3 regions of the Sorangium sp. So ce145 genome follow, and region 2 is predicted to be linked to each of the others. Evidence: riboswitches for the same ligand, from Rfam matches in the RefSeq annotation. Region 2 holds a riboswitch; each other region holds the start of a gene.
The links. Region 2 has a riboswitch for cobalamin ahead of WMF34_RS20075 (TonB-dependent receptor domain-containing protein). Riboswitches for the same ligand answer to the same signal wherever they lie in the genome.
Positions count from the first base shown of each region.

Region 1: linked by a shared signal. The riboswitch ahead of WMF34_RS04890 (TonB-dependent receptor) and the one ahead of WMF34_RS20075 (TonB-dependent receptor domain-containing protein) in region 2 are both predicted to bind cobalamin.
Region 3: linked by a shared signal. The riboswitch ahead of WMF34_RS01305 (energy-coupling factor ABC transporter permease) and the one ahead of WMF34_RS20075 (TonB-dependent receptor domain-containing protein) in region 2 are both predicted to bind cobalamin.

Region 1 covers NZ_CP150315.1:1,317,887-1,328,331, forward strand. The annotation lists gene WMF34_RS04880 (hypothetical protein) at 1-367, opposite strand, end outside; gene typA (translational GTPase TypA) at 445-2,331, opposite strand; cobalamin riboswitch at 2,482-2,689, shown strand; gene WMF34_RS04890 (TonB-dependent receptor) at 2,928-5,129, shown strand; gene WMF34_RS04895 (hypothetical protein) at 5,143-5,637, opposite strand; gene WMF34_RS04900 (hybrid sensor histidine kinase/response regulator) at 6,077-7,981, shown strand; gene WMF34_RS04905 (DNA-directed RNA polymerase) at 8,152-8,856, shown strand; gene WMF34_RS04910 (sensor histidine kinase) at 8,947-10,445, shown strand, end outside.
Region 2 covers NZ_CP150315.1:5,402,323-5,412,767, reverse strand. The annotation lists gene WMF34_RS20095 (siderophore-interacting protein) at 1-107, opposite strand, end outside; gene WMF34_RS20090 (isochorismatase family protein) at 139-1,137, opposite strand; gene WMF34_RS20085 ((2,3-dihydroxybenzoyl)adenylate synthase) at 1,233-2,891, opposite strand; gene dhbC (isochorismate synthase DhbC) at 2,888-4,150, opposite strand; cobalamin riboswitch at 4,393-4,619, shown strand; gene WMF34_RS20075 (TonB-dependent receptor domain-containing protein) at 4,827-6,857, shown strand; gene WMF34_RS20070 (hypothetical protein) at 6,851-8,083, shown strand; gene WMF34_RS20065 (ribonucleotide-diphosphate reductase subunit beta) at 8,118-9,074, opposite strand; gene WMF34_RS20060 (ribonucleoside-diphosphate reductase subunit alpha) at 9,134-10,445, opposite strand, start outside.
Region 3 covers NZ_CP150315.1:339,572-350,016, reverse strand. The annotation lists gene WMF34_RS01320 (tetratricopeptide repeat protein) at 1-3,851, opposite strand, end outside; gene WMF34_RS01315 (3-hydroxyacyl-CoA dehydrogenase family protein) at 4,110-5,000, shown strand; gene WMF34_RS01310 (enoyl-CoA hydratase/isomerase family protein) at 5,376-6,203, shown strand; cobalamin riboswitch at 7,153-7,360, shown strand; gene WMF34_RS01305 (energy-coupling factor ABC transporter permease) at 7,459-8,172, shown strand; gene WMF34_RS01300 (hypothetical protein) at 8,169-8,510, shown strand; gene WMF34_RS01295 (CbiQ family ECF transporter T component) at 8,500-9,249, shown strand; gene WMF34_RS01290 (energy-coupling factor ABC transporter ATP-binding protein) at 9,246-10,067, shown strand; gene WMF34_RS01285 (CbiX/SirB N-terminal domain-containing protein) at 10,043-10,445, shown strand, end outside.

The sequences.
Region 1 (10,445 bases), 4.1 Mb from region 2:
GCGCGAGGAACGTGCAGGGGATCCGGTCCGCGGAGATGACGGTCTCGCCCATGCAATCGAAGAAAGGAGCGGTCAGCGCGTTGCAGGGGCGCTGCTCGGAGAGCAGGTCGGCGCAGCGCTCGGGACACCGGAGCTCCGGACACGTGACGCCGTCGAAGAGCGAGCAGAAGAAATCGCACGAGGCCCTCTGCTCCTCGACGGAGGCCCCGCCGGAGCTCGCCGATGGCGACCCCACGGCCGCGCCAGCGCCCCCGGCGCCGTCGGAGCTCCCGGGGAGCCCGTCGACGACGACCGCCCCGCCGCAAGCGCCCGCCCCCGAGAGCGCGACGAGCGAGGCCAGGAAAGCGAAGAGCAGCGGCGTTCTCATCAGGGCATCCTAGCGCGCGGCAGGCACGGCAGGGGCGCGCGTCGAACGCCCCGCATGCCCCGCACGTCCCCCGCCGCTCACTCCACCGCCTGCGACTGCTCGATCGCGTCCTCGCGGCGCTCTCGGCGGTTGCACGCGAGCACCTTCTTGCGGACGCGCACCGCGTCGGGCGTGACCTCGACGAGCTCGTCGCCGTCGATCCACTCCATCGCCGTCTCGATCGTGAGCAGCCGCGGGCTGGCCAGGAGGACGTTCTCGTCCTTGCCGTGGTTGCGCACGTTCGACAGCTTCTTCTCCTTGATGACGTTGACGTCGGTGTCGTTCGGCCGGTTGTGCTCACCGATGATCATCCCCTCGTAGACCTCGACGCCGGGGACGATGAAGAACATGCCGCGCGGCTGCAGGTGGTGCAGCGCGTACGGGGTCGAGACGCCGGCGCGATCGGCGACGATGGCGCCGGTCGGGCGGCGCATCATCGGGCCGCCCCAGGGCGCCCAGCCGTCGAACATCGTGTTGAGCAGGCCCGTCCCGCGCGTCGCCGTCAGGAACTCGCCGCGGAAGCCGATGAGCCCGCGCGACGGCACCCGGAACTCGAGGCGGGCGCGGCCGAAGCCGGGGTTCGTCATCTTCACCATCCGGCCGCGCCGGCTGCTGAGGCGCTCGGTCACGATGCCGACGTAGGTGTCCGGCACGTCCACGACCACGAGCTCGAGCGGCTCCATCACCTCGCCGTCGATCTCGCGCGTCACCACCTCGGGGTTCGAGAGCTGCATCTCGTACCCCTCGCGCCGCATCGTCTCCACGAGGATCGCGAGCTGGAGCTCGCCGCGGCCGAGCACCACGAACGTGTCGGGCACGTCCGTCGGCTCCACCCGGATCGCGAGGTTCTTCATCGCCTCGCGCTCGAGCCGCTCCTTCAGGTGACGGCTCGTCAGGTACTTCGACTGCTTGCACTTGCCGGCGAAGGTCGACGTGTTGACGCCGATCTTCATCTTGATCGTCGGCTCCTCGACCACGATGCGCGGCAGCGCCTCGGGGTGCGCCGGATCCGCGATCGTGTCGCCGATCGTGACCGCGTCGATCCCGGCGATCGCGATCACCTCGCCCGCGACGGCGCTGTCGACCGCGACGCGCTTCAGCCCCTCGTAGGCGTAGAGCATCTTCACGTAGCCGCGCGACTGGCCGCCCTCGGCGAGGAGCGCGACGTCGGCGCCGGACCGGGCGGTGCCGCGGACCACGCGGCCGACCGCGAGCCGGCCCACGTACTCGTCGTGGGTCGTGTTGCAGACGATGACCTGGAGCGGACCGTCGGGGTCGCCGGAGGGGCCGGGGACCCGCTCGAGGATGGTCTCGAAGAGCGGCTCGAGGTCCTTCGCCTCGTGCTCGAGCTCGCGCTTCGCCTGGCCGAACTTCGCGATCGCGTAGAGCGTCGAGAAGTCCATCTGCGCGTCGCTCGCCTCGAGGTCGCAGAAGAGGTCGAACACCTCGGAGAGCACCTCGTGGGCGCGCGCGTCGCTCCGGTCGATCTTGTTGATGACCACGATGACCGGGAAGCCGCGCTGGAGGCACTTCGAGAGCACGAAGCGCGTCTGCGGCAGCGGGCCTTCGGCGGCGTCGACGAGGAGGAGCGCCCCGTCGGCCATCATGAGCGTGCGCTCGACCTCGCCGCCGAAGTCGGAGTGGCCGGGCGTGTCGACGATGTTGATCTTGACCCCGCGGTACCGGATGCTCGTGTTCTTCGCGAGGATGGTGATGCCGCGCTCCCGCTCGAGGTCGTTCGAGTCCATGACCCGCTCGGCCACGACCTCGTTCTCTCGGAAGGCGCCCGACTGGCGGAGCATGTGATCGACGAGGGTCGTCTTCCCGTGGTCGACGTGGGCGACGATGGCGATATTGCGGAGATCGTTACGGGGCATATACGGCGGCGGCCGTGTAGCACGCGACCCACGGAGGAGCGAGCCCATCCTCGCTAGAGCCCGAACGTTCGGCCTGCACGGCGGCCGCGCGTCGACGCGCTCGGATGGAGAGCGCTCGGCGCGCGCGTGGCGCAGGAGCGGCGCGCGCCGAGCGGGCGAGGGGAGCGCTAGCGATTGACAGCCGAAGGCGCACGGCCATAGGGTGCGCGCCGTGCTGGTGCCCGGGCGTTCGCCTGGGCCGAAGAGGGAACCCGGTGAAACTCCGGGGCTGCCCCGCAGCGGTAAGCGAGAACGACCTCCACCCCATGCACTGGCCCGCCGAGGGCTGGGAAGCGGTGGACAGTAGGAATCCGGTCAGACCGGAGCGCTCGCGAGCCCGAAGACCTGCCAGCGCCCGGCGGCGGGAGACATCCGGCGCCGGTTCGACCTGGGAGCCTCGAGGGAGGCGGTGAGGTCCGAGCCGGTGCAGCTCTGCCTCTGCCACGTCCCGGATACCGAACCGCCCCCCGCGTCGCCTTCCGGTCGCCCGCGGGGGCGAGAGGTCGGTCCAGCGCACCGTGCGATGGCCAGCCATTTCGTCCTCGCGGAGCTCGACGCGAGCGGCACGACGCCGCTCCGCGCGATTGCGGCGAAGGAGGACACGAATGCTGCGCGAGACGGTCACGACGAGCCACGGGCACCGCCATCCATTGCATCTGCTCGCCGCGTTATCCATGGTGCTGGCCGCCGCGCGGCCCGCGCGCGCCGAGGGCGACGCCCCCGAGGCGCCCGCTGCCCCGCCGGAGGCCGCCGCTGCAGCGCCCACCGGCGAGGGCGCGCCCGCGGGCGACGCCGCGATCGAGGTCACGATCCAGGCGGAGAAGCCGGGCAGCGAGGCCGCGTCGCGCGTCTCCGTCGGACACCGGGAGCTCGAGCTCAGGCCGAGGCTCCGGCCGGGCGACATCCTCGAGTCGGTCCCCGGGCTCTTCGCCGTGCAGCACGCGGGCGGCGGCAAGGCGAACCAGTACTTCCTCCGCGGATTCGACGCCGATCACGGGACCGACGTCGCCTTCTTCGTCGACGGCGTGCCCGTCAACATGGTCAGCCACGGCCACGGGCACGGCTTCACCGATCTCTACTTCATGATCCCGGAGCTCGTGACTGGGCTCGACGGCTATAAGGGGCCTTATTACGCGAGCATCGGCGACTTCGGTACGGCGGGCGCCGTCAACCTGCGCTTCGCCGAGAAGCTCGAGGAGAGCTACGCGCAGGTCAGCCTGGGGCAGTACGGTATCCAGCGCGGCCTCGTCATCGCCTCGCCCGATCTCGGCGACGCGTGGCGCGCGGTGGCCGCGGCGGAGATCTACCGGAACGACGGGCCGTTCCTGAGCCCGGAGCGGCTCGAGCGCTTCAACGTGTACCTGCGGGCCACGCACGATCTGGGCAACACCGGGAAGGTCCAGATGACCTGGATGTCGTACGGATCGACCTGGCACGGCTCCGGCCAGATCCCCGCGCGCGCCGTGTGCGGCGAGGGCGAGCAGGGCGGCCTGAACCCGCCGCCGTCGGCGTTCGGACAGCCGTGCATCGACCATTTCGGCGCCGTGGACCCGACCGAGGGCGGGGCGACCGAGCGGCACATGGCGTCCGTCGCGTACTCGACCGCGTGGCGGGACGCCGATCTGAGCGCGCTGGCCTACCTCGTCCGGTACCGCTTCACGCTGTACTCGAACTTCACGTTCTTCAGCGAGGACCCGGTCCGCGGCGACCAGATCGAGCAGAACGACGACCGCGCCGTCGGCGGCGCCGATCTCCGGTTCCGCAGGCAATACGAGATCGGCGGGGCGAGGTTCACGACCTCGCTCGGCGCGCAGATCCGCGCGGACGCGATCGACAAGTCCCTCCACCACGACGAGGCGCGCGAGCGGATCGAGGAGAAGAGCAGGACCCACGTCGACGAGAGCCAGATCGGCGTTTACGTCGAGCAGGACGCCCGGCTCCGGCGCTGGCTCCGCCTCGTGCTCGGGGCGCGCGCGCAGTGGATCGACGTCAACGTGGACGATCCGGGCGAGGACCTCGAGGCGGCGGGGAACAGATCGAGCGGCGCCCGGGGACAGATGCAGCTGCTCCCGAAGCTCACGGCGATCGTGTCGCCCGCCGAGGGGGTCGATCTCTTCGCCCACTTCGGGCGGGGCTTCCACTCGAACGACGCGCAGGGCGCGGTGCTGGGGGAGGGCGCGGCGACGCTGATCACGCCCGCGACGGGCTACGAGGTCGGCGTGCGGGTCGCGCCCTTGCGCGGGCTGTCGCTGAGCGGGGCCGCTTTCCTGCTCGACCTGGACTCGGAGCTGGTCTGGAGCGGCGACGCGGGCGCGACCGAGGCGTCGGGGCAGACGCGGCGCTACGGGATCGAGATCGGCGGGCGCTACCGGCTCCGGAGCTGGCTCTTCGCGGACGTGGACGCGACCTTCACCCGCGCCCGCTTCCGCGAGAACGCCGGCAACGCGAGCGCGGTCGCCCTCGCGCCGACCCAGACGCTGACCGCGGGCGTCGGCGTCCGCCCGACGCTCGGCGCGTTCACGCCGTTCGCGGCGCTGCGGGTCAAGGCGATCGGCGCGCGGCCCGCGACCGAGGACGAGTCGCTCACCGCCGAGGGGTTCACGGTCGTCGACGCCAACGCCGGGCTGCGGTGGAAGAACGTCGAGGTGGCCGTGGACATCCAGAACCTCTTCGACACGACGTGGCGCGAGGTCCAGTTCGCGAGCGAGTCGCGGCTGCCGTACGAGCCGGCCCCGGTCACCGGGATCCACTACTCGCCGGGGTGGCCGTTCACCGCGATCGGGCGGGCGACGCTGTACTGGGAGTAGGCGCCGCGCCGGCTCATGTCCGGCGGAGGTCCTCGCGCAGCGCGTCGAGCGACGCCCGGAACGCGGCTTCGCTCACGGCAGCGCCCGTCGCCGCGGGCAGGAGCTCTGCGAACATCTGCCAGGCTTCCCGGATGTCACATACCCTGTGCGGATAACGCTGACGGGCAATGAGCGTGAGCCCTGTCACGACGCTGCGAACCATCGCCGCCTGGAACCCCGAGCCCTCGAAGACGACCGCTGAGCACCTGATATATGCGCTCGCCTCCGTGAGGAAGCCCGCGATCGCCCTGCGCGCGGGCGCCGGCGGCAACGACGCCCCGCTCTCGACGAGCGTGAGCAGCCCTATGCCACGCGCGTGCTTCTTCGCGAACTCCGCGCACGCGTCCCTCAGGTGGCGCGCGGCGTCCTCGGTCGTCTCGCGGCGCCAGATGACGCAGAAGATCCGGTGCCAGGAAGCCAGGACGTAGTCCGGTTGTCTGGTGACCAGGTGCCAGGGGTCGGGATGCATGATCATGCTCGTTCCGGAGCGGTCGCAGCGGAGATGCTCGCGGGTGCCTCAGGGTACACCGGCGTCTCTTCGCCCGCGACACGCACACCAACTCGAGCGTGAGCCACCGGGCGCCGGCAACGGATCGGCGGCGCGCGCTCTCGGCGCTGATGGGCAAGACAACCCCGGTGCCTTCGAGGTTGGGTGGATCGCACTGGACACGTTCGATGGCTCCACAATCGATGAGTCCGTCGTGACACTCTCGAACCGCTCCAGCGGCCGGCGGTGGCCCTGCGCGGCCGCCGGCGGGCGCTCTCGACGCCGGCTCATGGGCCATTGCTGTGCTCGTCACTCGCCGCTGCCGGCCGCCACGATGACGGCTCGCAGATGCGGAGAGCAGGACGGGAACGGAGAGCCTCGCCGCGTGGCAAACGTGTAACCATGCTGTAGGCTGTGCCGCATGGATCCGACGGGGCTCGGCGCCGATCTGCAATTCCGCCTGCTGGTCGAAGGGGTGAAGGACTACGCCATCTTCATGCTGGACACCGAGGGGCGCGTGATCTCGTGGAACGCCGGCGCCGAGCAGATCAAAGGATACTCCGCGCAAGAGGTGATCGGCTCGCACTTCTCGCGCTTCTATCCGGCCGAGGCGATCGAGCGGAAGTGGCCGCAGACAGAGCTCGCCGAAGCGCGGCGCGTGGGCCGCTTCGAGGACGAAGGCTGGCGCGTGCGCAAGGACGGCTCGATGTTCTGGGCGAACGTCATCATCACGGCCCTCCGCGGCCCCGACGGCGAGCTGCGCGGCTTCTGCAAGATCACGCGCGATCTGACCGAGCGCAAGCGCCAGGAAGAGTCGCTGCGGCAGAGCGAGGAGCGCTTCCGCACGCTGGTCGAAGGCGTGAAGGATTACGCCATCTTCATGCTCGACCCCGAGGGCAGGGTGACCATGTGGAACGCCGGCGCGGAGCGGATCAAAGGATACTCCGCGCAAGAGGTGATCGGCACGCACTTCTCGCGCTTCTATCCGGCCGAGGCGATCGAGCGCGGCCGGCCAGAGGCGGTGCTCGCCGCCGCGCGGCGCGAGGGCAGCTTCGAGGACGAAGGCTGGCGCGTGCGCAAGGACGGGTCGTCGTTCTGGGCGAGCGTCCTCGTCACGGCCATCTACGGCCCGAGCGGCGAGCTGCGCGGCTTCTCCAAGATCACGCGCGACCTGAGCGAGCGCAAGCGCCTGGAGCAGATGGAGTCCAACGCGCGCCAGATGGAGGAATTCGTGGCGATGCTGGCGCACGAGCTGCGCAATCCGCTGGCGCCGATCGCCAACGCGACCAGCGTCCTCAAGCTCGAAGGCAAGGACAACGCCCAGGTCGTCTGGGCAGCCGGCCTGATGGAACGGCAGCTCGGTCAGCTCGTGCGGCTCGTCGACGACCTGCTCGACGTGAGCCGCATCACGCGCGGCAAGATCGCCCTGGAGTCCAAGCGGATCGATCTCGCCGACGTGGTGACGCGCGCGGCGGAAGCGTCCCGGACCTGGATCGACGCGCGCGAGCAGACCCTGGAGCTGCAGCTGCCCGAAGGGCCGCTCGCCATCGTTTCGGGCGACCTGGCGCGGCTCACGCAGGTGGTGAGCAACCTGCTGCACAACGCGGCGAAGTTCACGCCGCCGCGCGGCGCGATCCGGGTCACCGTGGAGGCGGACGACGCGCACGCGATCCTCCGTGTCCGCGACAACGGCGTGGGGATATCGCCCGAGCTGCTGCCGCAGGTGTTCGATCTGTTCACGCAGGGGGATCGCGGCCTCGATCGCGTCGAGGGCGGGCTGGGCCTCGGATTGACGATCGTGCGCCGGCTGGTCGAGCTGCACGGCGGGACGGTCCAGGCGCTCAGCGAGGGGCCCGGCCGCGGCAGCGAGTTCATCGTGCGATTGCCGCGGCTGACGCGCCCCCTCGCGACGCCGACGGCGGGCGCGCCCGCGACGAAAGCCGGGCGCAAGCTGCGCATCCTCGTCGTCGACGACAACCGCGACTCGGCCGAGAGCATGGCGCTGCTGCTCAAGCGCATGGGTAACGACGTGCACGCCGTGTTCGACGGCCCTTCGGCGCTCGAGCTCGCGGCGCAGCTCCAGCCGGACGTCGTGCTGCTCGATATCGGCATGCCGGGCATGACAGGAGTTGACGTCGCGCGCGCGCTGCGTCGCATTCCGGGCCTCACGGGCCTATCGCTGTTCGCGATGACCGGTTACGGCCAGGAATCGGACCGCCGCATGACGCGGGAGGCCGGGTTCGACGTGCACCTGGTCAAGCCGATCCGCGCGGAGGTGCTGAAACAGCACCTGGCGGACATCGCCGCTCGTCCTGGAGCCGGCTGAGCGCCTCATCCCGTCGCGTGTCCCGGAGGCGGCGGCGGCTCCGCCGTGGCGTCGCCGGGCGCCCTCGCGGCGAGCGGCTCGCCGGCCCGCTGTAAGCTGCGCCCGGCCGCCCCGTTGCGAAGAGGTGCGCCGCGGCGATCTTCGCCGGGGCCTCCTCAACGAGGGCTTCCATGCCGTTCTCCGTCCACACGACCCACGCCGCGGCGCGCTGGCGCCTGTCCGCGGCGTCCGCCCCGCTCTTCCTGGCGCTCCTTTCGCTCCTCCTCCTGGGCTGCGGCCCCCGCCTCGTCCCGTTCACGCACGAGCTCCGGGTGCAGCGCGACCTGAGCGACAGCGACGTGAAGAACCTGCAATTCTACGTCTCGCACCCGATCGCGCTGCGCCGCGAGCTCACGGCCGAGAGCTCGCAGGTGACGAGCAGCCACAAGCTCCTGCTCGTCTCCGGGAAGGTCATCGAGGAGGTCGTCGTCGAGGAGCGCACGCCCGGCGTGGTGGTCGCCGCTCGCGGCGGCGCCCTGTCGGTGAGCTTCGAGCCCGGCGCGTCGCTCACGTTCTCCGCGGGCCCTGAGCGCTTCGAACCCGCGCCACCCGCGCCGCCCGCGCCGTCGTTCCCGGGCTTCGCGACCCCGCCCGATCCGTTCCCCGGCGACGCGGAGCCGCTCCTGGCCAGCCCGAGCGCGGCCGGCGACGGCAGCGGCCCCGGCGGCAACTACTGGCTCGCGGCAGGGCCCGGCCGCGAGATCCGTTACCAGGGCAAGGTGTTCTCGGCCATCGAGGACAGCCTGCGGGCGCACCTCCTGATCGACGCCGACGCGCTCGAGGAGGTCGTCGAGCGGCGCACCGTCCTCCCGGGCGTGCGCCTCCCCGGCCGCTGACGCGCGGAGGCGCGCCCCGCCGCGGGCCGTCGCACGTCGGGGCGCGCCGTTGCGAGGGCGCGCGCGCTGCGCTTCCATGCCGCCCGCCCCGTGACCACGCCGCCGCCGCCCCCGCCCGCCGCGCTCCGCGCCCCGCGCGTCCGCGCAGAGCTCGTCGCGACCGGCTGGGAGCTGTTCTCGGCGCTCCTGTTCCTCTCCGCCGTCGTCCCCGCCGCCCTCACCACGCCGTGGCCGGCGATCCTCCTGCTCGCTTCCCTGGCCGCCTCGGCCGCGCTCTCGGGCGCGCTCACCCGCCGCGGCGACCGCGGCTTCGCCGTCGCGGCGGCGATCCGCGCCCTCTCGTGGCCGCTCGCGGTCTTGCCGCTCGCGTTCCGGGGCGCCCCGACCGCGCCCCCCTCCTGGCCAGGCCCGCTCGGGATCGGCCGCGCGACGCCGCCGTCGTGGCTCGGCCTCCTTGTGACCGCGGTCGCCTTCGGCGTCATGGCGGGCGGCATGCGCCGCGCGATCTACCGCGCCCTGCTCCGCGAAGGCGCCGTCGAGGGCGGCGCCGGAGACGCCGCCTCGGCGCGCGCCCTCGCCGCGGCGCTCCGGCCGAGGCTCGCGGAGTCGGCGGTGACCGCGGGCATCGTCGGCGGGCACGTCATGCTGCTCTTCTGCGTCGCCTTCCTCCGCACCCAGAGCCAGGTCGTGTTCCAGGCGTGGTTCGAGGTCGTCCCCCTGCTCGCCCTCTCGGGCACCCTCGGCTTCACGCTCGCCGTGCGCCCCGCCACGCGCCCGATCCTGACGGCCCTCGCGGCCGGCCCCTCCGGCGCCCGCGCCCTGCTCGGCCGCGGCCTCGCCCGCGCCGAGCGGCTCCCCGACGTGCTCGCCTCCTTGAACTTCGCGCTGTGGCTCGGGTGCACCGCGATCGGCATGGCCTACGTGCGCGTCGGCGCCACCTCCAGCGTCGCCGACGCGCTCATGCAGCTCGGCTTCGGCGCCCTCTTCGCCTTCGGCGTCTCGTTCTACCAGCGCGCCTGGCACAAGGACTCGGTCGCCCGCGCGGTGGACCTCCTGCGCGCCTGGACGGGCGCGCCCGAGCACGGCGGCGCGCCCCCGACGCCCCTCCGGCGGCGCATGCTGCGCGACTTCGGGCTGCCCCTTTTGTTCACGGGGCTCCTCTCACTCTTCTCCTCGATCGGCCTCTACCGCGCGCTCGCCACCGGCTCGTCGTTCGACGAGGACTTCAACGCGATCACCGCGCTCTTCGCCTCGCTGTCCCTCCTCGTCCTCGCCGCCCTCGGCGTCGTCGCGCGGGCGGCGCGCGAGCTCTCCCGGCCGATGGCACAGCTCGCCCGCGCCGCCGACGAGGTCGCGCGCGGCGAGCTCGACGCCGTCGTGCCGCGGCTGTCAGGGCCGAAGGAGGTCGTGGGCCTCGGCGAGAGCGTCGAGCGCATGCGGCAGGCGCTGTCCCGCACGATCGCCGAGCTCGAGGCCGAGCGCGCCGGCCTCGAGGAGAACGTCGCCGCGCGCACCGCGGAGCTCACGCGCGCCCTGTCCGAGCTGAAGCGGACGCAGGCCGCGCTCATCCAGGGTGAGCGGCTCGCCTC
Region 2 (10,445 bases):
CGGGGGGAGATCGCGGTCGTGCGCAGCACCTCGAGGAGGCGCGGCGGGGTGCGCGCCACCGTCCTGGGTGCGGATGTCGCGACCTGATTCATGGTGACCTGTGCCATGGGGAAGCCGTCGTGGGGCAAGCTCGGCCGGTCAGCGGGCGGCTTCCTGGAGCGGTGCCTCCGCGCGGTGCCGGGGCGCCGGCCTCGCCTCGCGCGGCAGCCGGGTCGACAGGAGCTCCCACCAGTGCCCGAGCGTCGGCAGCTCGGCGAGGTCCACGAACGCGACGTCGATCCCCGCGGCGCGCCACTGCTCGACGAGCGTCATGAGCCGTATCGAGTCGAGCCCCAGATCGAGGATGCCGTCGCGATCGGAGATCGCCGAGGGGAGCTGGTCGAGGACCTCGGCCACGTCGCCGCGCAGGCGCTCGACCCACGGCGCCCGGTCCTGCGTCGCGCTGAGCGGCGCCGGCGCCGGCGCCGCCGCGTCGCGCTGCGGGGCGCTCGTCCGCTCGCGGGGCGCGAGCGCGGCCAGGACGTCGCTCGTCGGCAGCGCGACGCCGCACCGCTGCGCCACGTAGGCGATGGCCATGTCGTGCTGCTGCCGGGAAAAATCGGCGGTCCCGTCGGTCACGAGGAACGGCTGGACGTCGTTCATGAACGCCTCGCACGCGGTCAGCAGGCACCCGATGTGCGCGTACACGCCGCACACGATCAGCTGATCGCGGCCCCACCGGCGCATGAGATCCAGGAGCTCCGTTCGCTGGAAGGCGCTGTAACGCCACTTGGTGAGCACGGTGTCGGCGCTTCCCGGCGCGAGCTCGCGCACGATCTCGTGTTTGTCGGGCTGCTGCGTCAGCCCGGGCCCCCAGAGATCCGTCAGCAGACCGCGCTGGGCCCTCGTCTGCTCGGCGGGCTGCTTCGTGTAGACGACCGGGATCCCGCTCGCCGCGCACCGCTCGCGGAGCAGGCGGGCATGGGCGATCAGCTCGACCATCGGGGACGCGCTCGCGTCGTAGAAGCCGAGGAAATACTCCTGCATATCGTGGATCAAGAGGACGGAGCGCCCTGGGTCTGGCCGCCATGACGCCCGGCTCTCCGGGAGCTCCTCGGCTCGTGGCATGCGGTAGGTCTGGATGCGGGGGATGGCCATGGTCGTTCCTCTCTTCTCTCTCTCGTGATCGCAGCGCTCCTGTCGATGGAACGGGCCGCGGGCGCCGCTGCGCCGCCTGGGCCCGCGCTGTCCTCTCAGGCGCGCGCGCCCTGCGCGAGCCTGTCGGCGATCCACCGGCGGAGCGCCTTCTTGTCCACCTTGCCGACGCTCGTCGTAGGGAGGACGTCGAGCCACTCGATGCGATCGGGCACCTTGAACTGGGCGACGCCACGCTCGCGCAGGAACGCGTTGATCTCCCTCGCCGGCGGCGGCTGCCCGCGGGCCACGAGGAACGCGCACGAGCGCTCGCCGAGGTGGGCGTCCGGCATGGCGACGAGCGCCGCGTCGCGCACCGCCGGGTGGGCGAGGACGTGGTTCTCGACCTCCTCGGCCGCGATCTTCTCGCCGCCGCGGTTGATCTGATCCTTGGCGCGGCCCTCCACGACGAGGTAGCCCTCTCGGGTCCGCCGCACGAGATCGCCCGTGCGGTAGAAGCCGTCGCGCGTGAAGGCCTTCTCGTTGTGCGCGTCGGCCCTGTAATAGCCGCGGATCGTGTAGGGCCCTCGCGTGAGCAGGTGACCGATCTGCCCGGGCTCGACGTCGCGGTCGTCGTCGTCCACGACGCGGACCTCGTCGTGGGGCGAGATGGGCCGGCCCTGCGTCTCGAGCGCGGTGGCGTCGGGGTCGTCGAGGCGGGTGTAGTTCACGAGCCCCTCCGCCATCCCGAACACCTGCTGCACCTTGCAGCCCAGGGCCGGCCCCACGCGGCGCGCGACCTCCGCGGGGAGCCTGGCGCCGCCCACCTGGAGCACCTTCAAGCTCGACAGGTCGTGCCGCGCCGCCCGGGCCGCTTCCAGCCAGACCGAGGCCAGCGGCGGCACGAGCGCGGTCATCGTGACCCGCTCCCGCTCGATCCACGGGAACGCCTCGTCCGGGCTGGGGCGGCGGCAGAGCACCACGCGGCCGCCGGCGTGGAGCACGCCCAGGCTCCCGGGTGAGCTGAGCGTGAAGTTGTGCGCGACGGGGAGGACGGCGAGGTAAACGCTGCCCTCGTCGAGCCCGCAGATCTCCGCGCTGGCCCGCGCGCTGTAGAGGTAGTCGTCGTGCGTCCGCGGGATGAGCTTCGGTACGCCGGTGCTCCCGCCGGACAGCTGGAAGAACGCGACGTCCCCCGCGGCGGGCTCCGGGAGCTCGACGGGCTCCCGGTCCAGGCTGGAGAGCGCCGTGTGCTCGCCCGGCTCGCCGGCCACGAGCACGTGCCGCAAGGTCCCGACGTCGCGCCGGATCTGGCTCGCCAGCGCGCGGTAATCGAACCCGCCGTCCCGGTCGGCGATGACGTACGCGACCGCCTCGGTGTGCTCGCAGAAGTACGCGATCTCGGCGCGCCGGTGCGCGGGCAGGGCCAGCACGGGGAGCGCCCCGAGCCGGAACAGCGCGAAGCACACCTCGAAGAACTCCGTGATGTTCGGGAGCTGGACGACGACGCGATCCCCCGGCCGGAGCCCGAGGTGCAGCAGGCCCGCGGCGAGGCGATCGGCGCGCCGATCGAGCTCCCCGTAGCTCAGCCGGCGATCGCCGCTGACGAGCGCGATCCGATCCGGGTGACGCGCGGCCCGCTCGCGGAGCAGGCGCCCGAAGGTCTCGCCGCGCCAGTAGCCGGCGCGCCGGTAGAGCTCGGCCATCTCGGCCGGCCACGGAGTCCAGCCGTCGAGCGCCTGCGGTCGCGCCTGCCGGCTCTCCTCCGGAGCGCTCATGCCCGCTCCGGCGCCTCGTCGAGGCCGAGCGCGTTCAGCATGGTCCCGAGCTTGGCGGTGGTCTCGGCGAGCTCGTGCTCGCCGTTCGAACCGATGACGATCCCGGCCCCGGCATAGAGGCGGAGCGCCCGGCCGGCGACGTCGGCGCAGCGGATGACGACCGCCCACTCGCCGTCGCCGCTGGCGTCGGACCAGCCCACGAGCCCGGTGAAGAACCCGCGATCGAACCGCTCGATCGCCTCGATGGCGTCCCGGGCGCGGTCCGTGGGGTATCCGCACACCGCGGGGGTCGGGTGCAGCGCGGTGGCCAGCTTCATCGAGGAGATCGAGAGATCGCGCAGCTCCCCCGTGAGCCGGCTCGACAGGTGCCACAGCGTCGGGGTCTGCGTGAGCGAGGGCTCGTCGGGGACGCTCAGGCGCCGGCAGAACGGCCGGAGCGCGGCGGCGACGGCGTGGACGACGATCGCGTGCTCGTGCCGGTCTTTCTCGGACGCGAGCAGGGCGATCGCCCGCCGGCGGTCCTCGTCGGGGTCCGGGCTGCGGACCGCGGAGCCGGCGAGCGGATTGGCGATCACCCGGAGCCCGGAGCGGGACAGGAGCAGCTCCGGGCTCGCGCCGAGGAGCGTCCGCGCGCGCGAGGTCGGGACGCCGCGCTCCGCGCTGGAGAGCCCGGCCGTGGGATCCGACAGGTTGGCCGCGAAGGTGTAGCCGTTCCGGTTCTGCTGCGAGAGGCGCTGGAGGACGAGGCGGAGATCGACCGGCTCTCGCAGGACCATCTCCAGCATCCTGGAGAGGACGACCTTGCTCAGCGCCTCGGACCGCATCAGGCCCACCGCCGTCTCGACGCCGCGCACGTAGTCGCGGGGCTCGGGGACCTGGCGCAGCTCCTGGATGGTGATCGGCAGGTGCGACCTCGGCGATTCCGACGTGCGGTGGAGCGGGCCCGCGCTCTGGATCGCCCTCGGCACGATGAGGTGCGCCGGCGACGTGCTGTTGAACGGCACCGCGCCGACCACCATGGGGAGGCCCTGGCCGGCCCTCGACGCCGACGCGAGCACCCTCGTGACGCGGTCCGCGAGGCGGTCGCCCCGATCCGCGCCGTTCGGCTCGAGGATCATGTCGTGCACGCCCTGCGCGAGGAGGGTGCGCGTCGGCGACGCGAAGAAGAACGCCGACTCAGGGGTGTATTGCTTCAACAGCTGCCCTGCGTTCGCCGCGGGCAGCGCGACAGCGGCCGGTATCGAGATGGAACTCGTCACATTCAGCTCCGATGGGCGTCGAGAGCCACGTGGGCTCAGGTCATCGGGCGCTGGACGTCGGGTCTCGGGCCGCTCGTTTCCGATAACTGATAAGGAAAATCAGTTTCAAGTAACTCATGGCACGCGCGAGCAGGACTGTCAAGGGAGTCCCGGTTCTGTCTCGGGTGTGCGTCGCCGGTGGGCCCGTGGACGGGGCGCTCCGGGCCTTCGCTTCTGCGTTGACATCCTGCGTGACGGGTGCGACGAGTCGCCCCGCCATCGGTGCTCGTCCGGCCATCGCCTGGCGAGCTGAAAAGGGAACCCGGTGAGAATCCGGGACTGCCCCCGCAGCGGTGAACGGGAACGACCATCACCAAGAAGCACTGGGCACGCACCAGAGCAGCCTGGGAAGCGGTGATGTGTAGGAGAGCGACCGGCGACGGCCGCGGCGCCCGTGAGTCCGAAGACCTGCCGAAGGTGCGCGCGCCGGTGCTCTGGCGCGCGCTGACCTGAGCCTTCGAGGGGAAGGCGCCCAGGCTCTCGACCACCTCGCTCGCGCGCGGTGCCGTGGCCCGTCACGCAGCCCCCTCGCTTCGGCTCTCAGCTCACCCTGAGCAGCGCGGGGTCGACGCGGGCAGGCGGCGCGTGAATGGTTGATTCCTCGGATCGTCGGTCGCGTCGGCGCCGGAGCGCCGGCGTGGCGTGCTGGCTCTCGCTCGCCGCCTGCAGCGCCGTGGCGGCGCTGCCGGCCGCCCGCGCCGACGATCCGCGCAGGCCGGAGGTCGAGCAGGACGGCGGTCGCGCTGCCGCTCGGCCGGGGACCGACCCGCTGGAGGTGCGCGTCGAGGGGGATCCCATGCGCGCGCCCGCGCCGCCCAAGGACAGGTCCGTCGCGGGGTCGGTGCTGGGCCGCGAGCGCCTCACGGGCGCGGGGCTCGGGGCGGGGGACGTGCTCCGCACGCAGCCGGGCGTCCTCGTCATCGAGTCGGGCGGCTTCGGCGGGCCGGCGACCGCGGCCCTCCGGGGAGCGACGGCCACGCAGACGCCGGTGTACCTCGCCGGCGTCCGCCTGAACGACGACGTCGTGGGGACGGCGGATCTCTCCCTCGTGCCCCTCTGGCTCATCGAGCGCATCGAGATCTACCGCGGCCACGCGCCCATCGAGGCCGACCGCCTCGGCCCCGGCGGCGCGATCTTCTTCGAGCCGCGGCGGCCTTCCCGGACGACGGCCGGCGTGGGCGCCATGGCGGGCTCGCTCGGCGCGCGGCGCGGGTGGGCGTTCGCCGGCGCCAGCGCGGGCCCGGTGAGCGCGATCGTCGGGGTGAGCGCCGAGGCCGCGGAGAACCGCTACGCGTTCGTCAACGATGGCGGGACGCTCTTCGACGAGAGCGACGACAAGCTGGAGCGCCGGCAGAACGCCGACGTGCGCACGATCGACGCCTGGGCGCTCGCGCGCGTCGAGCTCGGGGGCGGCGCGATCGTCGACGTGATCGCGAACGGCACAGGCCGCGAGCAGGGCGTGCCGAGGCTCGCGCTCCTGCCGTCCCGCGAGGCGCGGGGGGAGTCGCGGCGCGCGCTGACGTCGGTCGCGGCGCGGGTGCCTTTCGGCGGAGAGGCGCAGCACACGCTCGAGGCGCGCACCTCGTTCATCGAGGCGCGGTCGGAGGTCCACGACCCCCTCTTCGAGCTCGCGCTGCTCACGCCGGAGCTCCGCCTCGCCGGCCGCCGCCTGGAGCAGACGCTCGGGGCGACGCTCTCCTTCGCCGAGCGGCTCCGGGTGCGGCCCGTGCTCTCGGTCGCGCGCGAGGACATCTCACGCGCGCCGGACGACGTCCCGCTCGCGCGGGCGCGGCGCTCGTTCGCGCGCGGCGCCGTCAGCGCGGAGGCGCGCCTCGGCGAGGGGCTCGCGCTGCACGCCCTCGCGAGCGGGGAGTGCCACGCCACCGGCGCGGACCGGGAGCGCCCTTGCGACGTGCTCGTCCCGACCGGTCGGGTCGGCGTGGAGGCGGGGAGCGACCGGCTCCGGTTCCTCGCGACCGTGGGCCGCTACGTCCGCGTCCCGACGCTCGGCGAGGTGTACGGCGTCTCCGGCGTCGTCCACGGCAACGCGGAGCTCGAGCCGGAGTCGGGCGCCACGATCGAGGCCGGGATCCGGGCGCAGACGGGGCGCGGCGCCGTGCTGCGCGGCGCCTTCATCGACGTGTTCGCGTTCGGGAGCGCGGTCTCCGGGCTCGTCGCGTACGAGAAGTCCGGTCAGGGCTACGTGAGCCCGTACAACGTCGGCCGCGCCCGCGTCGTGGGCGCGGAGCTCCTGGCCGGGGTCGAGGTGACCCGGTTCCTCCGCGCCGAGATCGCGGCGACGCTGCTCGATCCGCGGGACACGACGCCGGGGCGGACGACGAGGAACGACCTCCTCCCGTTCCGCTCGCGCCTCGTCGTCGCGCCGCGCCTGCACGCCGCGTGGAAGCGCCCGAGCGGCGCCGTGTTCTCGGGCGCGTCGGGCGAGATCCGGGCCGTGTACCAGTCGAGCCGGTACGCCGATCCCGCCGGGCTCGGCGTGATCGCGGAGCAAGCGACCCTCGACCTCGACGCGGAGGCGAGGTGGCTCGACGGGCACCTCGCGGTGAGGGGTCGCGTCGCGGACCTCCTGGACGCGCGGCGTACGGATGTCGTCGGGTTTCCGCTCCCGGGGCGGAGCGTGTTTTTCACACTGGAGTCAACATGGTGAAGATCAGTCTGTTTGCGTTCGCGATCTCGATCCCGATGCTCGGGTGCAACGTGGATTCGCCGCCGCCGTCGACGGGCGGCGTCCACGGCGGCGGCGACGGCGACGCGTGCGAGCGCGGCGTCGTCATCGTGACGAGCGACTACCAGTCGACGAACATCGCTGTGTCGGCGCTCGACGGGACCACCCTGTCGCCCTCCTTCGTGTCGAGCGGCGCGGCGAAGCCGGGGCTCAGCCTCGCGCTGTCCGGCGACGTCGACGTCCCGACGGCGGCGCCGCCGTCCGGCCGTGTGGTCCTGCTCGATCGGTTCGGCACGAACGTGATCACCTGGATGGATCTCGAGACCGCCGAGGTCCTCGCGCAGCTCCCGGTCGGGCAGGGGTTCGAGGCGAACCCTCAGGACTACATCGAGGTGGGCGCGGACCGCGCGCTCGTGTCGCGCTACGGGAGCAACCCGAGCCCGGGCGTGGAGCCGTTGGACGAGGGCGGCGATCTCCTGATCGTCGACACGAAGAAGTACTCCATCGCGGGGCGCATCGCCCTGCCGGAGGAGGAAGAGGGGCTCCTGCCGCGCCCGTCGGGGATGGCGCGCGTCGGCGACGAGGTGGTCGTGGCTCTCGGACGGCTCGCCGCGGACCTCTCGACCGTGGGTGAAGGGCGCTTCGTGGGCGTCTCGCCGGAGCAGGGCGCCGTCGCATGGACGGTCGACGTGCAGGGGCTCTACGGCTGCGGGCGCCTCGCCGTGTCGCCCTCGGGAGAGCGGCTGGCGGTCGCCTGCTCGAGCCGCTTCGACGCCGAGGCGATGGAGTACGATCCGGCGACGAGCGACGTCGTGATCTACGACGCTCGCACCTCGCCCCCGGAGGAGATCGAGCGGCTCGGCGTGGCCAGGGCGCTCGGCGCCGCGGTCCAGCCCACGCTCGCCTTCGCCTCCGAGGACGTGCTCCTCGGGACGGCCTACGCGGGCAGCGCGTCCGCCGGGGATCGCGCCTTCTCCGTGAGCATCACCACGGGCGAGGTCACGACGCTCGCCGAGGCGACCCAGTCCTACGCCTTCGGCGGCGTCCACTGCTCGCCCGGCTGCGGCGATGTCTGCCTGCTGAGCGACGCGGAGAGGAGCAAGCTCCGCCGCTGGAAGGTGGCGGCGAACGGCGCGCTCGAGCCGCTGGAGGACGCGACCGTCGACACCGAGATCGGGCTCCCGCCGCGAGGGATCGGCGGGCTCTGATCGGCCCCGCGGGCGGTGCGTCGGTTGATCGACGTCAGAACGAGGCGTCCAGGACGACCTCCCCGGAGACGCCGACCTGGTACGCGGAGACGCGGCGCTCGAAGAAGTTCGTGACCTCCTGGACGTCTTGCAGATCCATGAACGAGAACGGGTTCTTCGCCCCGTAGCGCTTCGGCATGCCGAGCGTGGCGAGCCGCTGGTCGGCGCAGAACTCCAGGTAGCGGCGCACGTCGCGCGCCGACATGCCCGCCACGCCGGCGCCGAGGAGATCCTCGGCGAACCGGGCCTCGCAGGCGATCGCCTCATCCATCATGTCGAGGATCGACCGCGCGAGCCCGGCGTCGAAGAGCTCGGGCTCCTCGCGCCGCGCCGTGCTCACGACCTCGAAGGCGAAGCGCATGTGCGCGCTCTCGTCGCGGAAGACCCAGCTCGTCCCCGCGGCCAGCCCGTGGAGCAGGCCGCGCGAGCGCAGGAAGTACACGTACGCGAACGCGCCGAAGAAGAAGAGCCCCTCGACGCACGCGGCGAAGCAGATGAGGTTCAGGAGGAACCGCCGCCGCTCGGCGCGCGTGTCCAGCCGCCCGAGCGACTCGACGGAATCGAGCCATCGCATGCAGAAATCGGCCTTCTGGCGGATCGAGGGGATGTTCTCGACGGCCGCGAAGGCGCGGTGGCGGTCCTCGGGATCGGGGATGTACGTGTCGAGGAGCGTCAGATAGAACTGGACGTGGAGCGCCTCCTCGTAGAGCTGCCGCGACAGGTACATCCGCGCCTCCGGAGCGTTGATGTGCCTGTACAGGTTGAGGACGAGGTTGTTCGCCACGATGGAGTCTCCCGTGGCGAAGAACGCGACGAGCCGCTGCACGAGGTGCCGCTCCGCGTCGGTCATCTTCCGCAGGTCGCCCACGTCCGTGGAGAAGTCGACCTCCTCCACGGTCCACGTGTTCTTGATGGCGGAGCGGTACATCTCGAAGAAGGCCGGATAGGCCATCGGGCGCAGGGTGAGGCACTGGCCCGGATCCAGGAGGCGCGCGGGGCGGCTGACGCGGCTCACTGGCAGGCCTCGCAGGCCTCGGGGTTCTCGAGCGCGCACGCCACGTCCGCGGCCGCCTTCGCCGGCGGCGCGGGCACCCAGCCGCCCTCGCGGCGCGGCGCGGCGTCATCCCCGGGCGTCCGGTCCGGCGGCGCCTCCACGGTGGCCTTGGCGATGCGCGTCGCGGGGCGCGATCGCAGGTAGTACGTCGTCTTGAGCCCCTTCTTCCATGCGTGGAAGTACATGCTCGAGAGCTGGCCGATGGTGGGGTTCTCGATGAAGAGGTTCAGCGACTGGCTCTGATCGATGAAGGCCCCGCGATCCGCGGCCATGTCGATGAGCGAGCGCATCGGGATCTCCCACGCCGTCCGGAACACGGCGCGGATCTGCTCGGGCAGCTCGTCCATGCCCTGGACCGAGCCCTCCGCGAGCTTGAGCCGGGCGCGCACCGCGTCGTTCCAGGCGCCGAGCCGCTTGAGCTCCGCGACCAGGTAGCGGTTCATCTGCAGGAAGTCCCCGGAGAGCGTCTCGCGCTTGAAGAGGTTGGACACCTGCGGCTCGATGCACTCGTAGCAGCCCGCGATCGACGCGATGGTGGCCGTCGGCGCGATGGCGACGAGCAGCGAGTTCCTGAGCCCCTCGGCCTGGACGCGCGCGCGGAGCGCCTCCCAGCGCGCCGCGTCCTCCGGGACGGCGTCCCACGCGTCGAACTGGAGCTCTCCGCGCGCCGCGCGCGTCTCGTCGAACGCCGGGTGCCGCCCCTTCTCCGCCGCGAGGTCCGCGGACGTCGAGAGCGCGTGGTAATACACCTCCTCCGAGATCCGCCTGGAGAGCTCCCGCGCCGCCGGGGCGTCGAACGGCAGGCGCATCTGGAAGAACACGTCCTGCAGGCCCATGAGCCCGAGCCCGACGGGCCGCCAGCGGAGGTTCGATCGCCTCGTCGAGGGGATGGGGTAGTAGTTGAGGTCGATGACGCGGTCGAGCTGGCGGACCGCGGTCCGCACCGTGCGCGCGAGCTTCTCGAAGTCGAACGCGACCGCGCCGTCCGCCAGCGTGGCCGTGTGGCGAGCGAGGTTGATCGAGCCCAGGTTGCAGACGGCCGACTCCTCGTTCGAGGTCACCTCCAGGATCTCGGTGCAGAGGTTCGAGAGGTGGACGATCCTGCCCGGCAGCGCCGTCTGGTTGCAGGCGCGGTTCGACTTGTCCTTGAACGTCATCCAGCCGTTGCCCGTCTGCGCGAGCGTGCGCATCATCCGCGCGTAGAGCTCGCGGGCCTTCATCGTCTTCTTGGCGAGGCCCGCCCGCTCGGCCTCGACGTAGCGACGCTCG
Region 3 (10,445 bases), 5.1 Mb from region 2:
GCCTTCGCGGCATCGCCGATGATCTCCTCGGCGATGAGCGCGACCTCGTTGAGCAGCTCGATGCGCTCGCTCTGGTCCGTCGTGCCCTTCGCGGCGCGGTCGTAGAGCTCCTCGAGCTCGCCCCACCGCTCGGCCGCCGTCAGGATCTGCTTCAGCCGCTCGAACGCGCGGTGGTTGTTCGGGTCGAGGCTCAGCACCCGCTCCAGGTAGGGCTTCGCGCCCTCCGGGTCGCCGAGCTGCTCGTCGTGGAGGCTCGCCGCGCGCTCGCAGAGCTCGACCTCCACGGAGCTGCCGAGCACCTTGTCGCCCTCGGTGCGGCCCGCGACGAGGTGCACGCGGTACGCCTCCGCGAGGTCGGTCGGTCGGCCGGCGCGCCGCGACAGCTCGGCGGCGCGATCCCAGAGCTCGATGTCGTCCGAGAACTCGTGCAGCGCCCGGAGGAGCGCGTCGAACGCCGTCCCGGCCGCGTGCAGCTTCGTCTCCTCGACGCTCGCGAGCGTGAGGTAGAGCTCCCGCCGCCGCGCCGGATCCCGCTCCGACTCGAGGATGACCCGGAGCACCATGGCCTCACGCCGGTGGTTGCCCGTCTCGGCGTACTCGACCGCGAGCACCTTGGCCGCGCGCACACGCGTCTCCGGGCGCTCGACGAGCCGCGAGAGGACGGTGATCGCGTCCGGGTCGTGCGCCGTCAGATCGAGCGCGCGCACCGCCGCCTCGAACGCGTCCGCCGGCCGATCCAGCCGGTCCAGGTAGAGCGTCGCGAGCTCGATCTCGCGGCGCGCCCGCTCGTCGCCCTCGCTGACGTCGCGGTGCGTGGCCACGATCACGGACGCCGCCTCGTACTCGCCCGCGGCGTTCAGGAGGCGCGAGAGCACCCGCAGCGCGTTGATGCGCGCGGGCGTCAGCGCGATGACCTTGCGCAGGAGCTCGATCGCCTTCGCCGGGTCGCCGAAGACCTCCTCCTCGAGCGTCGCCCACTCCTCGAGGATCTCGGCGCGGTCCTCGCCCCCGACCTGGCTCGCCCTGAGCTCGAACAGCCACCGCAGATCGGCCTGCCGCTCGTTCGCGCGGAGGAGCGCGTCGAGCGCCCGCACCGTGTCGTCGTCGGACGGATCGTCCTCGACGAGGCCGCGGTAGACGGTCACCGCCTCGTCGAGCTTGCCCATCTCGCGCGCGTACACCTCGGCGAGCTTCAGCCGCAGCGTGCGCTGCACGTCGGTCGCGAGGTCCTCCGCCGTCCGGAGCCGGCCCTCGACCGCCTCGACGAACGGCCCCCACGAGCCCGCCGCCCGCGACCAGGCCTCGAGCAGGTCGAGCCCCTCGTCGTCTGGCTGGAGCTCGTAGGCGCGGCGCGCATAGCCGAGCGCGCTCGGCTTGTCCGAGAGCGGCCCGCCCGTCACCGCCGCGAGCTTGCGCAGCATGCCGACCTGCGCCTCGGCGTCGTCCGTCGCGTCGAGGAGGATCTCGTAGAGCGCCGGCAGCCGGGCCCACTTCTCCTCCTCCTCGTAGATCGGCACGAGCGCCGCCGCGGCGCGCGCGTCCTTCGGCGAGACGCTGAGCACGCGCTCGTACGAGCGCGCCGCGCGCTCGGGCGCCTTGAGCTGCTCCTCGAAGATCCGGGCCGCGCGGAAGGAGATGTCGAGCTTCGTGGCCGGGTCGGTCGCCTTGTCCGCCGCGCCCGAGAGGAAGTCGACGAGGCCCTCCCAGTCGTTCTGCGAGGCGTAGAGCTCCTCGAGCCCGTCCCAGTCGCCCGCGGCGAAGTACGCGTCGCGCAGGACGCGGAGCGCGCGCGCGTGCCCCGGCGAGAGCGTGAGCACGCGCCGCCACGTCCGCGCCGCCTGGGCCGGATCCTTGAGGCGCTCGGCGTACACGGCCCCGAGCTTCTGCAGCGAGACGAGCCGCGCCGCGTCGTCGGCCGCGAGGTCGACGCGGCGCTCGAGCACCTCGGCGACCGTGGCGAAGTCCTTCTCGCGCTCGGCCTGCTTCTCCAGCGCGTCGAGCACCCCGGGGGCGCTCGGGTCGAGCTCGAGGATCCGCTTCTGCAGCGCGATCGCGTCCGCGCCGCGGTCGAGCCGCTCGGCCGCGAGCTTGGCCATCTCGCCGAGGAGCTCGATCTTCGCGGCGCCCTCGGCGCCCTCGAGCTTGCGCTCGTAGAGCGAGTAGAGCTGCGGCCAGGCGCGCCGCTTCAGGTACAGCTCGCGGAGCTTCTGCTGCGCCTCCTCGTCGATCGGCTCGACCGTGAGCAGCGCCTCGTACGCCGCGATGGCGTTCTGGACGTTGGAGAACTGGTCGAACCAGCGCCGCGCGACCGCGCGGTAGAGCCCCGCCTTCTCGGCGGGGCTCTCGGTCAGCTCGGCGAGGCGCTGCTGGTACGAGAGCAGGTCGCGCCAGCGCCCGAGCGACTCGTAGATGCGGGTCAGCTCCCGCACGGCGTCGACGTCCTTGTCGTCGAGCTGGACGATCTGGGTGAGGACCGTGACGAGGGCCGCGTCGTTCTTGGCGCGATCGCGGTAGATCCCGGCGATCTCGCGGAGCACCGCGACCCTGCCGGCGACGTCGTCGGCGGGCGTGCGCTCCAGGTCCTGCCGGTGGAGCTCGACGAGGGCGTTGTACCCCTCGGTCTGCAGGTAGAGGCGCTTCAGGGCGTCGCGCGCCTGGCGGTTCTCCGGGTCGGTCCGGAGCACGGACTTGTACTGCTCGATCGCCTTGGCGGCGTTCTCCTGCGACTCGGCGAGCCGCGCGAGCTCCGTGGCGATGGCGCGCTTCTCGGGGCCGTCGGGCACGGCGCGCTGCGCGTCCGTGAGGATCGTCGTGAGCCGCGGCTTGTCGCCGCGCTGCTCGAGGACCTCGCGGTAGAAGTTGAGCATCCCGGCGTGCGCCGGGTCGGCGCGGCGAACGCGGTCGAAATAGGGCTCGGCCGCCTGGGGCTGGCCGCGCATGCGCCAGTGGACCATGGCGATCTGCACGAGCATGCCGAGCTCCTCGCCGGGCTTCACGCCGCCGCTGCGGAGCTGGTCCTCGTAGAGGGCGACGAGGCGATCCCAGTCGCCCGCGGCGGAGTAGGCCTCGGTCAGGAACGAGAGCGCCTCGGCCTGGCCGGGCGAGAGGTCGAGCAGCTCCTCGTACGCCGCGACCGCGCGGGCCGGATCGCTCAGGCGGGCCTTGGTGGTGCGCGCCGCGCGGACGGCCGCCGCGATGCGGTCCTCTTTGCTCGGGGCCTCGCCCTTGACGATCGACTGGACCCGGACGACGCCTTCCCAGTCCCCCGCGGTGGAGAAGGCGATCTCGGCGAGGTTGGCCGCGCGGAGGTTCTTCGGGTCGAGCTTCAGGGCGAGCTCGATGAGCTCGGCCACCCGCTCGCCGAGCTCGGCGCGGCCGTAGCGGTAGCCGATGTCGGCCGCGCTCGTGTAGAGCGCGCTCTTGAAGGCGCCGTCGGTCGCGCCCTCGGCCTCGGCCACGTACCGGTCCACGAGGTCGCGCCACCGCTCGCGCTTCGAGGCGTCGGTCTCGAGCGCCTCGGCCGCGGCGTCGTCGTCGGGGCGCAGCTCGAGCAGCCGCTTGTACGCGGCCGCCGCGCGATCGACGTCGATGAGCTCCTCGTGGTAGACGCGGGCGAGCTCGGCCTGCATCGCGGGCTCGACGGCGCTGCCCGCGGCGAGGGCGATCTCCAGCTCGAGGAGGCGGGCCACGGCCTGCCATTCCTTCCGCTGCTCGTGCCGCCCGCGCGCCGCGCCGAGCAGGCGCTCGACGTCCCCGGGGCCCGCGCCGTTGTTCGGAGCAGTCACGGCCTCCGCGAGCTCGTTCCAGGCTGCCTCGTTCTCGGGCTCATCCTGCAGACGCCCAAGGGCCATCCGAATCGTCTCAACGCTCATCGTCTCTCCGCGGACCTCGCGAATTCGGTCCGGTCCGTTCACGGGCCGGGCGAAGATAGCCGGGCGGACGACACGGTTTCAAGGTTCCTCGCCCCCGCGGGCCTGGAAGGTCGGCCGGAGCTTTCGCGCGCTTCTGCTCCTGTGGCGCGGGGACGTCCGAGCGGGCGGGCCGTCGGGCCGTCTTGCCGCGGCGAGGGCGGTTCACCGCGCTCGCGGCTTCGGCTATCAACCGCGGGCATGGAAGCTACGACGATCAAGCGCTTCGGGGTGATCGGCGCGGGCCAGATGGGGCGAGGCATCGCCCAGGTCGCCGCGGCCGCGGGCCTCGAGGTGGTCCTGTGCGACGTCTCGAGGGCGCTGGCGGAGTCGGGCAAGGCCCAGATCGCCGCCATTCTCGCGAAGCAGGTGGAGAAGGGCAAGCTGGCCGCGGAGGCGCGGGAGGCGCTCCTCGGCCGCGTCGCGGTGGCCGACGGGATGGAGGGCCTGGCCGGGGTCGACCTGGCCGTGGAGGCGGTGACCGAGAGCTTCGAGGTGAAGAGCGGGATCTTCAAGCTCGCGGACGCGGCGCTGCCGAAGGGGGCGATCCTGGCGTCGAACACGTCGTCGATCTCGATCACACGGCTGGCGGCGGTGACCGGGCGGCCTGAGCTGGTCATCGGGATGCACTTCATGAACCCGGTGCCGCTGATGAAGCTTGTCGAGCTCGTCCGTGGGGTCCAGACGTCGGACCGGACGTACGAGGCCGTCCGGGCGCTCTCGGTGGAGCTCGGCAAGACGGTGATCACCTCGAAGGACCAGCCCGGGTTCATCGTGAACCGGATGCTGATCCCGTTCCTCAACGAGGCGTGCTTCGCGCTCCAGGAAGGGCTGTCCACGCCGGAGGACATCGACGCGGGGGCGCGGCTCGGGCTGAACCACCCGATGGGGCCCCTCGAGCTCGCGGACCTGATCGGGCTCGACACGGTGCTGTCGATCGCGGAGGTGCTGCACCGGGAGTTCGGGGACTCGAAGTACCGGGCGGCCACGCTGCTCAGGAACCTGGTGGCTGCCGGGTGGTACGGGAAGAAGAGCGGGCGGGGGTTCTACGTGTACGACGAGAAGGGGCAGAAGAGCGGGCGGGCGGTGTAGGCGGCTGCCACGGAGCCAGGGAGGGAGGGGAGCGACGACGGGATACGCGCGATGCGACTACTGGTGTGCGGATCCGGGGACGTGCGTTCTGCCCGACTGCCCACGATTGCACGCGGGCTCGTGGCAGGGCCGTCATGTCGCGCGCACCCGCGCTCAAGCGATGAGCTCGGATCATCGAGCGACGGGCCGTGTCCCGGAACAGGCGCGTGACGTCCACTGGAAATCGCTCGCTTGGAAATCGCTCGCTTGGAAATCGCTCGCTCGCCGGCTCGGCAATGGCCTCGGCACAGCGGGTTCGGGCGGACACGGAATGACGCCTTCCCTGGCCCACGGCAGGCGCTTCCCACCGGCGCGGGGCGCTGCTAACCACGCTCCATGACCGCTCAAGAACAGCAGCCGGGGGCCCCTGCTCGCGGTACGCTCCAGTTCGTCGCCGTCGAGCGCGCGGATCACGTCGCCACCGTGACCATCCAGCGGCCCGACAAACTCAACGCCCTGAACCCCGCCGTCCTCGGCGAGCTCACCGCGACCTTCCGCGACCTCCTCGCGCCCGCCGACGGCAACGAGGTCCGCGCGGCGGTGCTGACCGGCGCCGGCAAGGCGTTCGTCGCCGGCGCCGACATCGCGGAGATGGCGGCCATGAACAGCATCGCCGCGAAGCGGTTCGCCGACGCAGGCCACCGGCTCGCCGAGCTCATCGAGACTGCCCCCTTCCCCGTGATCGCCGCCGTCAACGGCTTCGCGCTGGGCGGCGGCTGCGAGCTCGCCCTCGCATGCGACTTCATCTACGCGGCCGAAAACGCCAAGCTCGGCCAGCCCGAGGTGAACCTGGGCGTCATCCCGGGGTTCGGCGGGACCCAGCGGCTCCTGCGACGGGTCGGGCCAGGACGCGCGCGCGAGCTCGTCTATTCAGGAGACATGATCACCGCCCAGCAGGCGTTCTCGATCGGGCTCGTCAACGCCGTCTTCCCAGCGACCGAGCTGCTCGCCCGCGCCCGCGAGACCGCCCTCAAGATCGCCTCGCGCGGCCCGCTCGCCGTCGCCGCCGCCAAGCGCGTCCTCCTGCGCGGCGAGAGCCTCGACCTCGCCGCCGCCAACGAGCTGGAAGCCCAGGCATTCGCCGCGCTCTTCGGCAGCGAAGATCAACAGCTCGGAATGAAAGCGTTCCTGGCGAAATCGCAGGCCACGTTCACGGGCAAATGAAGGCTCGGGAGGCGCGAACCGCGCGCTCGACGGCAAAAAAAATACCGCGCATCACGCTGGAGGGGGGCCCAGAATGACCGCGGCAGGGAAACCGCGCCGGAGTCTTGAACGTCCGCCACGGTGCAGAAGAAAGACCGCATGCGCTCCGGGCTGGGGGGTCCGCGCCGGTGCGCATGCGGTAGTCAGATTGTGGCATCCGCAGGCGCGTTGTCGATAACAAAGTGCAACGCGTGCACGCCGAGCGAGCAGAACGCTCCAGGCGCGAAGGCGGCCAGGCGGACGCGCGCCCCACACACACGATTTGCGGGAATTCACGTTCGAGCCGGGCATACCCATCCACCAGAGACAGCGCCCTGCGCGGCGTTCGCCTCGCATTCCGAGACGAGCGAACACGAAATCCTCATCTCTTCAATAAGAGAGGCCACGAGGCAGCAGGCCGTACACCGGACACCTGCTCCCGAGTAAAGAGCCAGGACGAACAAAGCACACTGCGGAAGGAATGCGCCGGCGCCGGGTTTCAAGCGCACGAGAGCCCCTCGTGCGGGCCCAGACCGAGACGGGGGCTGCGCCCGCGCGGCGACAAAGTAAACAGTCTTTATTTAAGGGGGACATAATTCAAGACGTGTGCTCGACGACGCTTCGCGTGATGCGTCTGGGTCAATTTCTCGGCCTCGGGCCGCCGCACGACAGGGCCTCGAGCGCTCGTCGGCGCCCACGGCCGCTCGATGGGGGGCGCCGACGGGCGCGCGGCGCGCCTCGGCAGCGATGGCCTCGTGCGCCTCGGCAGCGTCCCCGAGGGCAGGGTGCCCACCAGCGCAGGCATCACCGCCGCACCGGCCGTACCGACGCCGCGGACGAGGGCGCTCGCGGCGGGCCGCGAGCACCCCGTCCGCGATCGGGGCGCGACGTCCTTGACGCCGGGAACGAAACGGGATTACCGAGCACCGGCCTGACAATCCATTCCTCGGGTGCCCTCCGGGGCATAACAGGGAAGCCGGTGCAAAACCGGCGCGGTCCCGCCACCGTGAGTGGGGAGCTGCCTCCGAAGACCACTGGGCCTCATTGGAAGAGGCCTGGGAAGGTGGACGCAGCGCTGGGAGCTCGATCAGCTCCCTGAACCCATGAGCCGGGAGACCTACCCGAGCCTCCCACGAGGTGCAGCTTGCGCACGTCTTCGTGGCGTTCGGGTGCGGACTTCACCCGGAGCGCCGAAATCGGTCTTCACGGCCGCGTTGTGTCGATCGCCGCCGTGTTCCTGGGGACGCTCCTCGCGCCCCGGCCCGCGGCCGCGATGCACCTCGCGGAAGGCGTCCTGCCGCTCGGCTGGTGCGCCTTCTGGAACGCGCTCGCCCTGCCCTTCGTCGCGATCGCCCTCCACCTGCTCCGGCGCCGCACCGAGCAGGACGCCTTCTACAAACCGTTCGTCGGCCTCATCGCGGCCGCCGTCTTCGCGATCTCGTGCATGCCCGTCCCGGTGCCGACCGCCGGGACCTGCTCCCACCCGTGCGGCACAGGGCTCGCGGCGGTGCTCATCGGCCCCTGGATGACCGTGCTCGTCACCGTGGTGGCGCTCCTTATCCAGGCCCTCTTCCTCGCGCACGGCGGCCTCACAACGCTCGGCGCCGACGTCGCGTCGATGGGTATCGCGGGCGCCTTCACCGGATATTTCGCCTTCCACCTGGCGCGGCGCAGCGGCGCGAACCTCTGGGTCGCGGGCTTCCTCGCGGGCGTGACGTCGGACTGGGCAACCTACGCCACCACGGCGCTCGCGCTCGCGCTGGGGCTCTCGGGCGAGGGATCGGTGACGTCCATGTTCACGGGCGTCGCCCTCGCCTTCGTCCCCACCCAGCTCCCGCTCGGCCTGCTCGAAGGCGTCATGACCGCGGGGGCGCTCGCCTTCCTGCGCGCCCGGCGGCCCGACATCCTGGACCGGCTCCAGGTCGTCCGGCTCGCCCCGGGGGCGTCGTGACGCGGCGGCTCGGGCAGCGCCCGCTGCCAGCGCCGCTCGCGCGGCGCGCGTGCGCGGCAGCGCTCCATCTCGCCGGTTCATTCTGGCTCGCCGCCTGCGGCAACGCGTCCTGGGACGGCGTCGACGAGGCCGTGGTGCGCCGCGTCGCCGAGGACGCGGGGCGCCACGACACGGGGCCGCTGTTCGCGGGCCTCGAGGGCGACCTCCTGCTCTTCGCGTTCCTCTGGGCCGGGCTCCTCGCCGGCTTCGCCCTCGGCTATTTCTCGCGCGTGCTCTTCGTCGAGCGCGCGGGCGCGCCCGCGGGCAAGGCCGGCGGCGAAGGCCTCCGTGCGGACTGACCCGCCCGCGCGGCTCCGCGACGTGGACGCCCGGCTCCGCCTCGGGGCCGCCGTGGCGGCGTGCTGCGTCGCCGCGGGCGCGCGCTCGCCCGTCACGCCGGCCGCGCTGCTCCTCCTCGCGTGCGCGGCCCTCCGCCTCCAGGGCACGCCGGCGCGCGCCGTCCTCCGCGCCGCCGCGCCCGCCGCGTGGATCGGAGCGGTCGCGGCGGCGCTCGCGCTCGCGCTCACGCCGGGGGCGCCGCTCCTCCCCGGCGCAACGTTCCCGGTCGACGCGATCACGGCCGAGGGAGCACGCCGCGCCGTGACCCTCGGCGCGCGCGTCCTCGCGGCGGCCGCGGTGCTCCGGTGGCTCGCCGGCGCCGCCGCGCCCGCCGAGATCGAGGCGGCGCTCGCCGGGCTCGGCGTCCCCGCGGCCCTCGTCGAGCTGCTCGCGCTGACGCGGCGCTTCGCCGGCGTGCTCCAGCGCGCGGCCGACAGCGCGTGGAGCGCCGCCGCGCTCCGCGGCGGGTTCACCCGCCCCGGCGCCGCCGCGCGCTCGGCCGGCGCCGTCGCGGGCGTCGTGGCGCTCCGGACGCTGGAGCGCTCCGAGAGCGCCGCGCTCGCGATGCAGCTCCGCGGCTACCAGGGGAAGCTCCCCGTCGCCGACCGAAGGACGAGCGCGCCCGCCGCGAACGTCGCGTTCGCCGCCGCCGCCCTCGCGGCCCTCGGGCTCAGCGTCGCCGCGGGAGAGGCCGGATGATCGCGCTGCGCGCCCCCCGGCTCGGCTACCGGCGCGGCGAGCCCGTGCTGCGCGACGTGCGCCTCGACGTCGCCGAGGGCGAGTCCGTCGCGGTGCTCGGCGGCAACGGCGCCGGCAAGACCGCGCTGCTCCGGACGCTCGTCGGGCTCCTCCCGGCGCCCGGCGGCGGCGTCGAGATCGCGGGCCGCCGCGTGGGCTCGCCCTCGGACGCCGTCGCCGCGGGCGCCGCGCTCGTGCTCCAGGACCCGGACGACCAGCTGCTCGGCGCGACGCTCCTCGATGACGTCCTGTTCGGCCCGCGAAACCTCGGCCTGCCCGCGCCCGAGGCGCGCCGCCGCGCCGAGGCGGCGCTCGCCGCCGTGCAGATCGCCCACCTCGCCGACCGGGCCATCGAGGCGCTGAGCTTCGGCGAGCGCAAGCGCGCGTGCATCGCCGGGATGCTGGCGATGCGGCCGCGGGTGCTGCTGCTCGACGAGCCGACCGCGGGGCTCGACCCGGAAGGCGAGCTCGCCCTGTGCCAGACGCTGCGCGCGCTCTCCGAGCAGCAGGGGACCACGCTGGTCACCGCGACCCACGCGGTGGACCTCGTGCCGCTCTTCGCCTCGCGCGCGGTCCTGCTGGGCGACGGTCAGGTCCTCGCGGACGGGTCGCCGCGGGAGGTGTTCGCGCGGGGGGAGCTCCTCGCGCGGGCGCGGGTGCGGCGGCCGTGGGTCGCCGAGCTCTGGACCCGGATGAGCCCCGTGCCGCCGCGGGGCGGCGCGGGCCTCCCGCTCACCCTGGAGGAGGCGCTCGCGTGCATGACGACGGTCTCCTGCTGATCGGCCACGGCAGCCGCGACGCCGCGTCGAACGCCGAGTTCGAGGCGATCGTGGCGGATTACGCCGCGGCGCGGCCCGGGATCGCCGTGCAGCACGGCTACATCGAGCTCGCGACGCCTCACCTCGCCGACGCGCTCGCGGCGCTCGCGGCGCGGGTGTCCCGCGTGGCGGTCGTGCCGCTCTTCCTGTTCGCGGCGGGGCACGTGAAGAACGACATCCCGATCGCGCTCGAGCGGGCGCGGGCCGCGCACCCGGGCGTGCGGTTCTCGGCGGCGCGGCCGCTCGGCGTGCACCCGGCGCTCGCGGAGATCGCGTTCGAGCGCGCCGCGACGGCGCTGCCGGACGACCCGGCGGCGCGGGCCCGGTCGGCGCTCGTCG